DNA from 2 places in the Mesorhizobium sp. CNPSo 4689 genome. Region 1 is predicted to be linked to the other one. Evidence: predicted binding sites of a transcription regulator. Region 1 holds the regulator's gene; the other holds the start of a gene.
The links. Region 1 encodes LexA, which represses DNA repair genes until DNA is damaged. Its sites were predicted from a motif close to TGTTCNNNNTGTGTTCNG; they were not measured.
Positions count from the first base shown of each region.

Region 1 (7,415 bases):
CGGCCGCCATGTCGACATCGTCCCAGATGGCGAGTGCGCCCTTCAGCGTGCGCATCGACAGGACCGGCTGTGTGCCGCACAGAAAACGGCGGATGCCGGTGCCGGCTGCGTAGGATTGCTCGAAAGCGAAGGGCCGTGCGTGGCTCCACCATCCGCTGAGCGGCTGCTGCACATCGGCATGATGGCGCTCGGCCGCGTAGATGAAGGCCGGAGAACCCGGACCGCCGTTCAGATATTTGTAAGTGCAGCCGACCGCGAAGTCGGCATTGGCCTTATCCAGTTCGACCGGCATGGCGCCCGCGGTGTGGCAGAGATCCCAGACGATCAGCGCCCCCGCGTCATGGGCGATGCGCGTCAGCGCGGTCATGTCTCGCAGTTCGCCTGACTTGTAGTTGACGTGGTTGACCAGCACCACGGCGACATTTTCGTCGATCAGCTCCTCGATCGTCGGCGCGTCGACGCCAGCGAGGCGGAGAACGGTGTTCTTTCGGGTCGAGGCCACGCCTTCAGCCATGTAGAGGTCGGTCGGAAAGCTGTCGCCTTCGGCGACGATGACGGGCCGATCCGGCCGCATGGCCATTGCGGCGTGCAGAACCTTGTAGATGTTGATCGAGGTGGTGTCGCAGACCACCGTTTGGCCGGACGCTGCGCCGATCAGGCGCCCCAGCTGGTCGCCGAGTTCGAGCGGCATGTCGAACCAGCCGGCCGTGTTCCATGCGCGGATGAGGTCCTGCGCCCATTCTTCGGTCGCCGCCTTGCGCAGCGCGTCGAAAGCGGCATGCGAGGCAGCGCCCAGCGAATTGCCGTCGAGATAGATCACCCCTTTGGGCAGGATGAAGCGGTCGCGCAGCGAGCGCAGTGGATCCGCGGCGTCCATCGCCTCGACGGCCGCAAGATCAGGAACTGCGGTCATGATATGTCTGCTCCCCTCTGCAGGACACCGGCACGCAATGACGACACACAGGCCGATCGGTACTTTCTCTCATCACTCGCCATCGCACTGCAAGAACCTGCCTTGATGACTTGTCGGCCCAACGACAACCCCTCGACCTTTGCTCAAAGTTGGCATTTTGAGTTCGTTTCGTTCACGGTGCATCGAGCGGGCTGGATGGTCGAACACAGCCCGACCCGGGAATGTCTGCGCCAAATGATTGCCGGTACTGGAGCCTTCCAAGTCGGGCTGAGGCCATAAAAGAAAACAAAATCAATGCGATGAAGCCGGACTCTGAGGGAGTTTGACATTCTCTGTCGACCACAACATCGTTTCGGGCACCTTAAGCCATTCATTAAACTTTAAACGGTTGCGGAACACAAATGGAACAGATAGTGTTTGTTCTGGTTTTGTTTTTCTGATTCCGTTGGGGGCCGCGATGCTGACACGCAAACAACATGAACTGCTGATGTTCATCCATGAGCGGCTGAAGGAAAGTGGTATTCCACCATCCTTCGACGAGATGAAGGAGGCGCTCGACCTTGCCTCGAAGTCGGGCATCCACCGGCTGATCACGGCGCTGGAGGAGCGCGGTTTCATTCGTCGGCTACCCAACCGGGCGCGCGCTCTCGAAGTGCTGCGCCTACCCGATTCGATCGCTCCCGGCCTCAATGCGGCGAAAAAGTTCTCGCCGAGCGTCATTCAGGGCAGTCTTGGGCAGGGCGGTCTCGGGCGGCAGATCAAGCCGATGGCATCGTCGCGCACGCCCCAGGCGGGCAACGACGACGATGCGGTCGCGGCAGTGTCCATCCCGGTGATGGGCCGGATCGCGGCCGGTGTGCCGATCGACGCCATCCAGCATCAGACGCACTCGATCTCGGTGCCGCCGGACATGATCATGGGCGGCGAGCACTACGCGCTGGAGGTCAAGGGCGATTCGATGATCGAGGCCGGGATTTTCGACGGCGATACGGTCATCATCCGCAATGCCGATACGGCGAGCCCGGGCGAGATCGTCGTGGCACTGGTCGACGAGGAGGAAGCGACGCTGAAGCGCTTCCGCCGCAAGGGCGCTTCGATCGCGCTGGAAGCCGCAAACCCGGCCTATGAAACCCGCATCTTCGGGCCCGACCGGGTCAAGGTGCAGGGCAAGTTGGTTGGCTTGATCCGGCGCTACTGAGGCGGCGGTGATTGTTTTGGCGGCGGTTTGCTGGCCTGCCTTTCGGGTCTCTTGTAAGACGGCAGGCCCCTCGCCTCGCGCGAAAATCTGCGCTGCTCGTGCCAGGGCCGGTACGGCTGCTCGATCGCGAAGTCTATCTCCGCTGGCGCGATTGCCGATTGCTGGTCGAAGAAGACGGCGGCGCTGCCCAAGCGGGCAAGCTGCCGTTTCTTGACGACAAGGACAAGCGGATTGCGGCAAGGGTCGTAGGCGGTGGCGTCGTTGACGATGATCAGGGTCGCGAAAGCACACGCTCTCCACGCGTCCTTGCGGTCTTCTGCATACGCGATGATGGCGCCGGACGGATGCCGTGCGAGGCACAGACCGGCGCTGCAGTAGAAGGGCGAGCCCGGCGGCAGGTCGGCCGGATCCATGTCGAACCGCGCGTCTCCCTTCTCGAAGGTCTCCGGTACGACAATGGTTTCGGCTTTCAGTGCCCGTTTCCAGTTGTCGGTGGTGAACTCGTTCGATCGCACCCGGTTGATGGCGAGTCCCCCCCGCCGATCGGCATGACCACCAGATGCGCATCCTCCGAGATCAGGACATCCGGCGTGCGGGTGTCGGAGACCGTCAGCAGGCCGGCGAGCGCGAATGGAACGGCTGCCAGCCTGAGCCATGTCGTCGCCATGGTGGCGATGACCAGCGCGATGGTCACCAGCAGCACCGACTGAATGGAGATCAACCCGACGGCATCGACCGGCGAGCGCTCGGAAATCCATTCCGAGATCGCGATCATCGCCGTCAGCCCTTTGCCCATCAGATAGAGGGAGGGCCAATCGAGCCCGAAAGGCATCAGCAGCGCGCTGATTACGGCCAACAGCATGACGACCGAGACAATCGGCATGACGGCCAGGTTGGCAAACAGGCTGAGCGGCGACACGCGCTGAAAATGCCAGATGGCGAAGAGCGCTGTCGCACCGCCAGCGATGATGGAGGTCATGGCGAGACCGCCCATGCCGAGCAGGAATTTTCGCGTGACGAAGGCGAGCGGCGATCGCCTTGGCGGCGGCGATGTCGCCCTGCCGGCGCGGTAGTCCGACCAGCCGGCATAGGCGCCGACAAGGGCCGCGGTTGCCGCAAACGACATCTGGAAGCTCGGGCCGACCACTTCGTGCGGCGACACCAGGATGACGGCGATGGCCGAGATCGCCAGGTTACGCATGGTCAGCGCCGCGCGCGGTCGAACAGCACGGCGACCAGCATCACCGCCAGCATGATGAAGCTGCGTTCGGCGGCGACGACGATGCCGGAAAAGACGAGGTAGGCGGCGATGGAAAAGAGCGCTGCGGCGGCCGCATATTTCTTCACCGGCCGGCGCGAAGCGAAATCGGGAAACAGGGCGAAGGCGCCGCGCAGCAGCCCCATGATGGTGCCGGCGACAAGCGCCATGTGCAGGCCGGAAATCGAGATGATGTGGTAGATGCCGGTGCGCCGCATCGCTTCGTTGATCTCATCCGGGATGCCGGCGCGTACGCCGACCATCAGTGCCGCGGCAATCTCACCTTTGGGGCCGCCAATCTGACCGCGAATGTGGTCTGCGATGTTCTCCCGGGCGTTCTCGATCGCGGACGCCAGGCGCGTCGTGGATGGCGCGTCTTCGCCGGCGCCAGTTTTGGAGGCAACAGTCTTCGGATTGCCGAGGAAAAAGCCGCTAGCTCCGATGCCAGAAAGATAGCTGTCGAAGGAAAAGTCGTAGCTGTCCGGCCGCACCGGTCCGGTCGGCGGAAGCAGCCGGGCATAGCCGGTGATCAGGGAACCGGCCGTCATATCCGGAGGAACTTTCCGCGCCGAAAGCCTGACCCGCTCCGGCGCGTAGCGCAGCTTTGGGTGGGCGGTCGAAATCACGTCGATGGTCAGCCTGACGCGGCCGTTTTCCATTTCCTCCAGACTGGCGAGCCGCCCGGTCAGCCGCGTCTGGATCTCGGAGCCGAGCATTTGCGTTCCGGCACGCCAGGTTTCGACCTTGGCGGCGAGCAGGCCGAGTGCGCAGAGCAGCGCCGCCATGAAGCACAAATGCGTCTTCTGCCATGACCGCGAGACCACCGCGCAGGCCGCCATCAAGGTGACCACGGCGACGGGCCTGTAGAAATCGGGTTCCGTCGCCAGCGAGAAATAAAGGATCACCCCGCATGCCAGAAACACCGGCACCAGCAGGAAGCCTATGCCGCGGTCAAGCTCCGTGCCGGCTGCCGCAGCGATGCTTCGGCGGATTGCGGGACCAGAAAGGCGGCGGAGTGATGCGTGGATCCGCCTGACCGGTGCTTTCGTGGGGATAGGCGCCGGTACGCGATTGCCGGGCTGCAAAAGCTCAATGCCGGATTGCGGCGCTGGCGACAGAACCAGCGCCGGCTCGGCGTACGGAACATCGGCAAACAGGGCCCGCTCGCTGACGCTGCTCGTCGCGCCCTCGCCCTCCTCCGCACCCCGGCCTCGTCCAGCCATCGGGTCTGCCCCTTGCGCCCCAGACCTCCTATGCTACATGAACGCGCAACGCGCGAAAGTCCGCGCAATCACATCCGCTTTCTGCGCTTTCCGAGAGTTCCATGTCCGACAAGGTCGTCACCCGCTTTGCCCCCTCGCCGACAGGCTATTTGCACATTGGAGGCGCGCGCACGGCGCTGTTCAACTGGCTCTATGCAAAACACACCGCCGGCACGATGCTGCTGCGCATCGAGGATACGGACCGCGAACGCTCCACCGCCGCCGCCACCACGGCCATCCTCGACGGGCTGTCCTGGCTTGGCCTCAGCTGGGATGGCGAGCCGGTATCGCAGTTCGAGCGCGCGCCGCGCCATCGCGAGGTGGCTGAGGAGCTGGTGCGCATCGGCAAGGCCTATTACTGCTACGCGACGCCGGCCGAGCTGGAGGCGATGCGCGAGGCCGCACGTGCCAAGGGCCTGCCGCCCCGCTATGACGGCCGCTGGCGCGACCGCGATCCGTCGGAGGCGCCTGCAGGCGTCAAGGGCGCGATCCGCATCAAGGCGCCGACCGAGGGTGAGACGGTGGTGCACGACCGCGTGCAGGGCGAGGTGCGCTTCCCCAACAAGGATCTCGATGATTTCATCATCCTGCGTTCGGACGGCAACCCGACCTATATGCATGCCGTCGTCGTCGACGACCATGACATGGGCGTCACCCACATCATCCGCGGCGACGACCACCTGACCAACGCCGCGCGCCAGACGGTGATCTACAACGCCATGGGCTGGGAGGTGCCGTCGATGTCGCACATCCCGCTGATCCATGGCGCCGACGGCGCCAAGCTGTCGAAGCGGCATGGCGCGCTCGGCGTCGAGGCCTATCGCGCGATGGGGTATCTGCCCGAGGCGCTGCTCAACTATCTGGCACGGCTCGGCTGGAGCCATGGCGACGACGAGGTGATGTCGATCAAGGACATGATCGCCTGGTTTGACATCGGCGACGTCAACAAGGGCGCTGCCCGCTTCGACTTCGCCAAGCTCGAGGCGCTGAACGGCGTGCATATGAGGCGCATGGGCGATGCAGAACTGCTCGACATCTTCGTCGCCACGCTGCCCTATCTCGAAGGCGGCCCGGCAATCGCGGCGCGCCTCGATGACAACAAGAAGGCGCAGCTGCTCGCCGCCCTGCCCGGCCTGAAGGAGCGGGCGAAAACCTTGGTCGAGCTCGTCGATGGGGCCGGTTTCCTGTTCGCCGTGCGGCCGCTGCCGGTCGACGACAAGGCGGCTTCATTGCTCGGTGGTGACGCACGCGCGATCCTGGCTGGCGCTCACAGTGTTTTGAAGGCAGTTTCCGGCGAGTGGACTGCCGCTGCGGCGGAGGCGGCGATCCGCGAGCTCGCGCTGGCCGAAGGCCACAAGCTCGGCGCCGTGGCCCAACCGCTCAGGGCCGCCCTCACCGGCAAAAGCACCTCGCCGGGCGTGTTCGACGTGCTTGCGGTGCTCGGCCGCGACGAAAGCCTTGCGCGTATCGCGGATCAAATCGATTAGGAAAACTGGCCCAAGAAGATTGGCATTGAAAGGCGCGTTTCGCAGTGCAACATTAGGCCTTGGCCCAATCTGGCACGCACCTCCTAAAATGCGGTGGCGAGTACGCGCATTCCGGTGATTTGCAGGATTTGCCTTTGCCGGCATGGAACGAAAGGAGTTTGCAATGACCGAAGCTGCGACAAAACTGGAATTTGGCGGCAAACCGCACGAGTCGACCGCAAAGCTCGAGCTCGCCGGCAAGACGCATGAACTCAAGGTGCGAAGCGGTTCCGTCGGGCCGGATGTCATCGATATCGGTTCGCTCTACAACACGACCGGGGCTTTCACCTACGATCCCGGCTTCACCTCGACGGCAAGCTGCGAGTCGGGGATCACCTTCATCGACGGCGATGCCGGCATCCTCCTGCACCGCGGCTATCCGATCGACCAGTTGGCCGAGCATGGCGACTTCCTGGAGGTCTGCTATCTTCTGCTCTACGGTGAACTGCCGACCAAGGCGCAGAAGGACGACTTCGACTACCGGGTGACGCGCCACACGATGGTGCACGAGCAGATGTCGCGCTTCTTCACCGGCTTCCGCCGCGACGCACACCCGATGGCGGTGATGTGCGGCGTGGTCGGTGCGCTGTCGGCCTTCTACCACGACTCCACCGATATCTCGGACCCGTACCAGCGCATGGTCGCCTCGATGCGGCTGATCGCCAAGATGCCGACCATCGCGGCGATGGCCTACAAATACCATATCGGCCAGCCCTTCATTTACCCGAAGAACGAGTTGAACTTCGCCGCCAACTTCCTGCATATGTGCTTTGCGGTGCCGTGCGAGGAATACAAGATCAATCCGGTGCTGGCGCGCGCCATGGAGCGCATCTTCATCCTGCATGCCGACCATGAGCAGAACGCCTCGACCTCGACGGTGCGGCTTGCCGGCTCGTCGGGCGCCAACCCGTTTGCCTGCATCGCCGCCGGCATCGCCTGCCTGTGGGGCCCGGCGCATGGCGGCGCCAACGAGGCGGCACTCAACATGCTGGGCGAGATCGGCCATGTCGACCACATCCCGGAATTCATTGCCCGCGCCAAGGACAAGAACGATCCGTTCCGGCTGATGGGTTTCGGCCACCGCGTCTACAAGAACTACGATCCGCGCGCCAAGATCATGCAGAAGACCGCGCATGAGGTGCTAGGCGAGCTCGGCATCAAGGACGATCCGCTGCTCGACATCGCCATGGAACTGGAAAAGATCGCCCTGACGGACGCCTATTTCATCGAGAAGAAGCTTTACCCGAATGTCGACTTC
Region 1 is NZ_JBWLUZ010000025.1:14,618-22,032, forward strand. Features, by position in the region: gene kynU (kynureninase) at 1-913, opposite strand, end outside; gene lexA (transcriptional repressor LexA) at 1,371-2,111, shown strand; partial or broken gene AC04SI_RS24585 (ComEC/Rec2 family competence protein) at 2,105-4,592, opposite strand; gene gltX (glutamate--tRNA ligase) at 4,694-6,118, shown strand; gene gltA (citrate synthase) at 6,282-7,415, shown strand, end outside.

Region 2 (7,415 bases), on a different contig from region 1:
GTGGTCGACCTCAAGCAGATCCACCAGCTGATCGGCGCCGCCAGCCGGGTCTCCTTCGGCAAGCCTGAGATGCTGATGGAGCTTCTCGGCGTCACGCCGGGCGCGGTCACGGTTTTCGGACTGATCAACGACACCGAGCGGCGGGTCAAGGTGGTGCTCGACCAGGAGCTGATGGGGCATGATGTCATCAATGCCCATCCGATGACCAATGAGGCGACGACCTCGATAGCTGCCGCCGATCTCGTTAAATTCGTCGAGGCAACCGGACACGATGCTGTTATCTTGAAAGTCTCGGCATGATCGCCACATGGATGGCGAAAACTGATCTCTAGGAAGGACGTTGCGTCCCTCCGCTGGTGGGCGGCGCGACCGGAAGGGCGACGACATGAGCGACAACAATCCGTTCGGCGGCCAATTCGGCAGCAATGCCGGCCAGTATGCCACGACCGTGCAATATGGCGGCACTGAAGCAGAGCGCGCGAAAGCCGCGCTTGGCCAGGCGCCGGCGGACGTCATCAAGGATACGACGACGGCCGGCTTTGCCGTAGATGTCGTCCAGGAATCGCGCAGGCAGCCGGTTCTGGTCGATTTCTGGGCGCCCTGGTGCGGCCCGTGCAAGCAGCTGACGCCGCTGCTGGAAAAGGCGGTCAAAGCCGCCGGCGGTGCGGTCAAGCTGGTCAAGATGAACATCGACGAGCACCCCTCGGTCGCCGGCCAGCTCGGCATCCAGTCGATACCGGCAGTCATCGCCTTCAAGGACGGCCAGCCCGTGGACGGCTTCATGGGCGCCATTCCCGAGAGCCAGATCGGCGAGTTCATCAAGAAGATCGGCGGCAAGGCTGGCGGCGCCCCGCAAGTGGCCGAGGCGCTTGCCGCGGCTGCGGAAGCGCGCGAGGCCGGCGACATCCAGACCGCGGCCGATATTTATGATGCTGTGCTGGAGCAGGCGCCGGAGACGATCGAGGCGATCGCCGGGCTGGGGGAGCTTTTGTTCGAGGCCGGCGATGCGGAAGGCGCGGAAGCCATGCTGGCCCGCGCGCCGGAAGCCAAGAAGGATGCGCCGGCGCTTGCCGCGCTGCGCACCAAAATGGCGCTGGCCGCGCAGGCGGCCTCGCTCGGCAATCCGGCCGAGTTCGAACGGCGCCTGGCCGCCAATCCGGACGATCATCAGGCACGGTTCGACCTCGCCATGATCCAGAACGCCAAGGGCGAGCGCACGCAGGCGGCCGACAATCTTTTGGCGATCATCAAGGCCGACCGGACCTGGAACGACGACGGCGCCAAGGCGCAGCTGCTGAAATTCTTCGAAGCCTGGGGCATGACCGACGAGGCGACGCTCGCGGCGCGGCGCAAACTGTCGTCGCTGCTGTTTTCCTGAGGCGCTTTGCCAGCTGTTTTTGCCTGGTGGGCTTGCGGCCGGCGGCCGGCGCGCCAGATTAGAGCAATTCCAGGAAAAGTGCGTAGCGGTTTTCCGTCCGGAATTGCGTGGATAGAGCGGTTCTGCGTTTCCGTGAAACGGTGAACCGCTCTGGGACTGCCGAGGCGAAGGGAGGACTGACGTGCAGGTGGGAAATGCGCACTACCGGCGTGGCGCGGATCTGCCGTCGACGATCCCCGTGTTTCCGCTTGCCGGTGCGCTGCTTCTGCCCGGTGGCCGTATGCCGCTCAACATCTTCGAACCGCGCTATCTGCAGATGGTGGACGAGGCGATCGCCGGATCGCGGCTGATCGGCATCATCCAGCCCAGTCTCGATGGCGCCTTGCGCGACGACGGCGAGCCGGAGCTGTGCAATGTCGGCTGCGCCGGGCGCATCATCTCGCTGGCCGAGAGTGGCGATGGCCGCTACCTGATCTCGCTGCAGGGCGTGTGCCGCTTCCGCATTGCGCATGAAACCGCCGCCAAGACGCCGTTTCGCCAGTGCCGGATCACCCCCTTTCTGACTGATCTCGACGAGGACAAGGTCGGGGGCGAGGTCGACAGGCCGTCGCTGCTCAAGGCGTTTCGCGCCTATCTGCAGGCCAATGATCTGGAGGCCGACTGGGAAAGCGTCAGCCGCGCCGAAAACGCCATGCTGGTCAACGCGCTGTCGATGATGGCGCCCTACGGACCGGCGGAAAAACAGGCGCTGCTCGAGGCGGCGGATTTGAAGACGCGCGCCGAAACGCTGATCGCCATCACCGAGATGGCGCTGGCGCGCGAGAACGAGGACTTTGGCTCCAGTCTTCAGTAGGATGTGCAGATATTCAGGTGATGCCGGCCTGCAAACGGCGGCTTCCTGCGCTTCCGGTGCTCACGTACTTTAGGTACGCTCCGCTCCGGTTCTCGGAAGCCACCATTTTCGACTCGGCCTGACCTGAATCTCAACACATCCTGGGGTCTGCAACTCGCTGGGAAGGGGACACGATGGTGGCGGAAGGGCGTGAGGAAAAGAAGGTCGATCCGAAGCTGCTGGAGCTGCTGGCCTGCCCGCTGACCAAGGGGCCGCTGGCTTGGGATCCGGAGCGCGGCGAATTGATCTCCAGGGTGGCAAAGCTCGCCTATCCGGTTCGCGACGGCATCCCGATCATGCTGCCCTCGGAGGCGCGGACGATTTCCGCCGATGATGTGCTGCCGCCCGCGCCGCCGCGCCTGAGCGGCCCGTCCTGAGCCGCACAGGGTGGAAGCCAGCGAATGTCGACAAGGATGCGGGGCTTTATTCGGCCGCCTCTTCGATTCGCTCCATATCGTCGTCCGACAGGCCGAAATGGTGGCCGATCTCGTGGATCAGCACATGGGTGACGATGTCGCCCAGCGTCTCCTCGTTTTCCGCCCAGTAGTCGAGGATGGCGCGGCGGTAGAGCGTGATGCGGTTCGGGCCCTCGCCGGTCTGCGGGTTCCAGCGCTCGGCGATGCCGCGGCCCTCGAACAGGCCGAGCAGGTCGAACGGCGTCTCCAGCGACAGATCGTCCATGATCTCGTCGGTCGGGAAGTCGGCGATCTGGATGACGATCTCGCCGGTCAGCTTGCGGAATTCCTCCGGCAGATGGGCGTAGGCCTCCAGCGCCAGGAACTCCATCTCCTCCATCGACGGCGAAAGCTGGTCGTGCCAGGTGCGGGTCTTGTAGATGCGGGCCATGCTTTGTCCTTTGATCCCGGCATATAGGCTTTCACGCCGGTCCAGGCAAATGAGCGGCAATTCGTATTTCAGATCCTTTGCTACCGCCGGGGAATCGCGTACGGGTCGGTTCCGGCCATGGATCAGGAGCTCTCATGCCGGACCTTTCCACACTCGGACTTTTCGCCATTGCCTGCCTCGCTTTGACCGCGACGCCGGGGCCGGACATGCTGTTGATCGCATCCCGCAGCGCCAGCCAGGGGCGCGCGGCGGGCCTGGCAACCTATATCGGCATCGCCGCCGGGACATACTGCCATGCGCTGGCCGCCGCCTTCGGCCTGTCGCAGCTGTTCCTTGCTGCTCCCATCGCTTACGACATCGTGCGTTATGTCGGCGCGGCCTACCTCGCCTATCTCGCCTGGAAAGCGTTCCGTGCCGACGGCACGGCGCTGACACCGGTCGCCGGCCTGCCGCGCTACTCGCAAACCCGCATCTTCCGGCAGGGATTGCTGACCAATTTGCTCAATCCGAAGGTGGCGCTGTTCGTGCTGGCGCTTTTTCCGCAGTTCGTGCAGCCGCAGGCGGGTTCGGTGGCTGCGCAGATCCTGGTGCTGGCGACCGTCCTCAATCTGATCGGGCTGATGGTCAATGGCCTGGTCATCCTGACCGCGAGCCGGATCGGTGCGGCACTGTCCAAGCGCACGCGGTTTCAGCGGGCGCCTCAGATCCTGCTGGGAACCGTCTTTGCCGGGCTTGCGGCCCGGCTGGCCTTCGGCGGCCAACGCTAAGCGCGCAATCGCAGAGGAATAAATTCCCCATGACTCTGCTTGACTCTTTTAGCGCCCTCTGGAATCTATAGGAACATAACAGGAACAATGCTGCTGAAAGTTGACCGTCATGGCGATGACCGCCGTGGCGCGGGAGACCGTTTTTTCCCTGCGCCGCCAGATCGCAAAGATCGAGGGAACGCTGCCCGAACGCCTGGCGGCGCCGGCCGGCGCGCAGCCTGGCGCATGCGCTGACACCGATGTCAGCGCCGGTATCGCGCCCGAACGCACGCCCGCACTCACAATTCTCCGACGCGGCGTTGCCGCAGCTTTGCCGGATGCGTTCCTGCGTACCCGTGTCGAGCGTCTCGATACAGCGCTCAGCGGCGGCCTGCCGAAGGCGGCACTGAGCGAAATTCATGGGCTGGAAACCCGCGACGCCGGGGCTGTCGCCGGCTTTGCCCTGTCGCTCACCAGCCTGATCCTCTGGCAAGAGCCGCATTTGCCGGTTCTTTGGATCGGCACATCGGAGATTTTTCGCGAGGCCGGCTTTCCCTATGCCAGGGGGCTGCATGGCCTGTTCGGCATCGAACCGGAACAGCTTCTGTTCTCCGAGGCGCCAAAACTCGTCGATGCGCTGTGGATCGCCGAGGAGGCCGCCCGGATGACGGCGCTGGCCGCCGTCATCCTCGAAATCCGCGGCAGCCCGCAGCGGCTCGATCTCACCGCGACAAGGCGTCTGCACGCGCGGGCGCAAAACGCCGGCCGGCCGGTCTTCCTGCTGCGCCAGGCCGGCGAGGCAGAACCCACCGCCGCACCCGTGCGCCTCATCGTGTCGGCCGCACCCTCGGCCAGCCGCGACACCATCGCCGGTCCGCTTGCCGGCTCGATCGGCCGCCCCGCCTTCGCCGTCAGCATCGGCAAGAGCCGCACCGCTCTGCCCGGACAATTCACACTGGAGTGGAACCCCGATGAACACGCTTTTGAGGAAAGAGAACGGGCAACGAATCCTGTCGCTGTGGTTCCCGCATCTGGCCGCCGAACGCATCCTGCGCCAGCGTCTGGGGCGGTCCTGGCGTTCCCGGCCGTCGGATCATTTGCCGCTGGTGATCAGCCATCGCGACCGCAACGCCCAGCGCATATCAGCCCTCGACGAGCGGGCTGAGGCGCTGCGCCTGAAGCGCGGCATGGGCATCGCCGATGCGCGCGCCATGCATCCCTCGATCGACATCGTCGAAGCCGATCCGGAGGCCGACCGCCGCCTGCTCGAAGGCCTCGCCGACTGGTGCGACCGCTACACGCCGCTGGTGGCGATCGACGGCGCCGACGGCCTGTTTCTCGACGTCACCGGCTGCACCCATCTGTTCGGCGGCGAACGCACGATGCTGGACGAGATTCTCACGCGCTTTTTCCATCAGGGTTTTGACGTCCGCGCCGGGCTGGCCGCGACGCCCGGTGCCGCCTGGGCGGCGGCGCGCTTTTGCGGCGACCGCATCGTTGCTGGCGGCGAGGAGGAAGAGCTTCTCGCACCCCTGCCGCTGGCAGCACTTCGCATCGAACCCGAGATCCGCGCCAGCCTGGAAAGCGTCGGCCTGCGCACGGCGGGCGCGGTGATGGCGGCCCCGCGCGCGCCGCTTGCCCGCCGCTTCGGCGCCACGCTGCTGTTGCGCCTCGACCAGGCGCTTGGCCGCCTCGACGAGGCGGTGTCGCCGCGCCTGCCGGTGGCGCCGCTGTCGGTCGAACGCCACCTCTCCGAACCCGTCATGCTGACCGCCGATATAGAACGGCTGGTGGGCCTCTTGGCGCGGGCGCTGAAGAGCGATCTCGAACGCCGTGGCGAGGGCGCCAGGATGCTGGCGCTGCTGCTGTTCCGCGTCGACGGCGCCGTCAGCCGCATTGCTGTCGGCACCTCGCGTCCCCTGCGCGAGCCCGTGCTGATCCAAAAACTGTTCCACGAAAGGCTTGCCGCGCTGGAGCAGGACATCGATGCCGGTTACGGCTTCGACCTGGTGCGCCTCTCGGTGCTGTCGGCCGCCGCCTTCGACATGCAGCAGGCCGACCTTGCCGGCGAGGCGCAGGATAGCGACGCCGACATCGCGCTGTTCGCCGACCGCATCCGCGCCCGCCTTGGCGAAGCCGCGGTGCTGAGGCCGGTCGTCGTCGAGAGCCATCTGCCGGAGCGCGCCGTCACCACCGTCCCCTTTTCGGAAGCGCCGCAAAGGCGCGCACCGCCGAGACAGCGTAACACCCCGCCGGCGACCGTCTTCCCGCCGGAGCGGCCGATCCGGCTGTTCCGTTCGCCCGAGCCGATCGAGGTGCCGGCCACCGAAATGCCGGAGGGACCGCCGATGAATTTTCGCTGGCGGCGCGCGCTCTATCGCGTCGCGCGCGCCGAAGGGCCGGAGCGCATCGCGCCGGAATGGTGGCGCCGGCAGCCCGGCGAGGAAGAGGCGCCGACCCGCGATTATTTCCGCATCGAGGACAGCGACGGCCGCCGCTACTGGCTCTACCGCCAGGGCCTCTACGGCGCTTCCGAGGTGCCGCCGCGCTGGTTCATGCACGGGGTTTTCGCATGAATGCGCTGGCCGCCATCCCCTATGCCGAGTTCGGCATCCAGTCGAATTTCTCCTTCCTGCGCGGCGCCTCGAAGCCGGAGGAACTGGTGGTGGCGGCAAAGTACCTCGGCTTCTCCGCGATCGGGCTGGCCGACCGCAACACGGTAGCCGGCGTCGTGCGTGCCTGGCAGCAGGCCAAGGTCGAAGGCCTTGCCTATCATCCCGGCTGTCGCCTGGTCTTTGGCGACGGCACGCCGGACATCCTCGCCTATCCGCAGGACCGCAAGGGCTGGGGGCATCTGTGCCGCATGCTGACGCAGGCCAATCTGCGCGACGAAAACGAGAAGGGCGCGACGCTGCTCAGCCTAAGCGATCTTCTCGAATGGGGCGACCTCATGTCGCTGGCGATCCTGCCCGACCTGCAGGCCGGTGCCGAAGACGGCCTTGCCTTGATTAGCCGGCTCAAGGATAGGTTCGGCAAGGCATTTCGGTTGGCCGTTGCGCCGGATTATCGTGGCAATGACCGCTTCCGCATCGAGCAGGCTGCGGCGATGGCTGACATGACCGGCGTGCCACTGATGGCGACCAACGATGTTCTCTACCATAGCGCCGAACGCCGCTCGCTGCAGGACGTGCTGACGGCGATCCGCCTCAATACACCCGTCGCCGAAGTCGGGCTGGAATTGACGGCCAATGCCGAGCGCCATCTGAAGCCGCCGCTGGAGATGGCCCGGCTCTTTCGCAGGCATCCGCAGGCGCTGGCGGAAACGCTGCGCTTTGCCGGGGAGCTGAGCTTCTCGCTGAGTGACCTCCAATACAACTATCCCGACGAGCCGACGGAATCGGGTCTTGGGCCGCAGGCCGAGCTCGAACGATTGGCCAGGGAGGGGGCCGCCACGCGCTACCCGGCGGGCGTCCCTGCTTCCGTGACGCAGCGCATCGAGGAAGAGCTCGCCCTGATCGAGCGGCTGAATTACGCGCGCTACTTCTTGACCGTC
Region 2 is NZ_JBWLUZ010000032.1:37,878-45,292, forward strand. Features, by position in the region: gene AC04SI_RS27210 (prolyl-tRNA synthetase associated domain-containing protein) at 1-300, shown strand, start outside; gene trxA (thioredoxin) at 386-1,378, shown strand; gene AC04SI_RS27220 (LON peptidase substrate-binding domain-containing protein) at 1,560-2,231, shown strand; gene AC04SI_RS27225 (Trm112 family protein) at 2,405-2,647, shown strand; gene AC04SI_RS27230 (metallopeptidase family protein) at 2,694-3,116, opposite strand; gene AC04SI_RS27235 (LysE family translocator) at 3,251-3,883, shown strand; gene AC04SI_RS27240 (ImuA family protein) at 3,993-5,027, shown strand; gene AC04SI_RS27245 (DUF6504 family protein) at 4,969-6,438, shown strand; gene AC04SI_RS27250 (error-prone DNA polymerase) at 6,435-7,415, shown strand, end outside.
Region 2: AC04SI_RS27240 (ImuA family protein) is a predicted target of LexA. The motif match lies at 3,953-3,970, and genes of this name have one in related genera.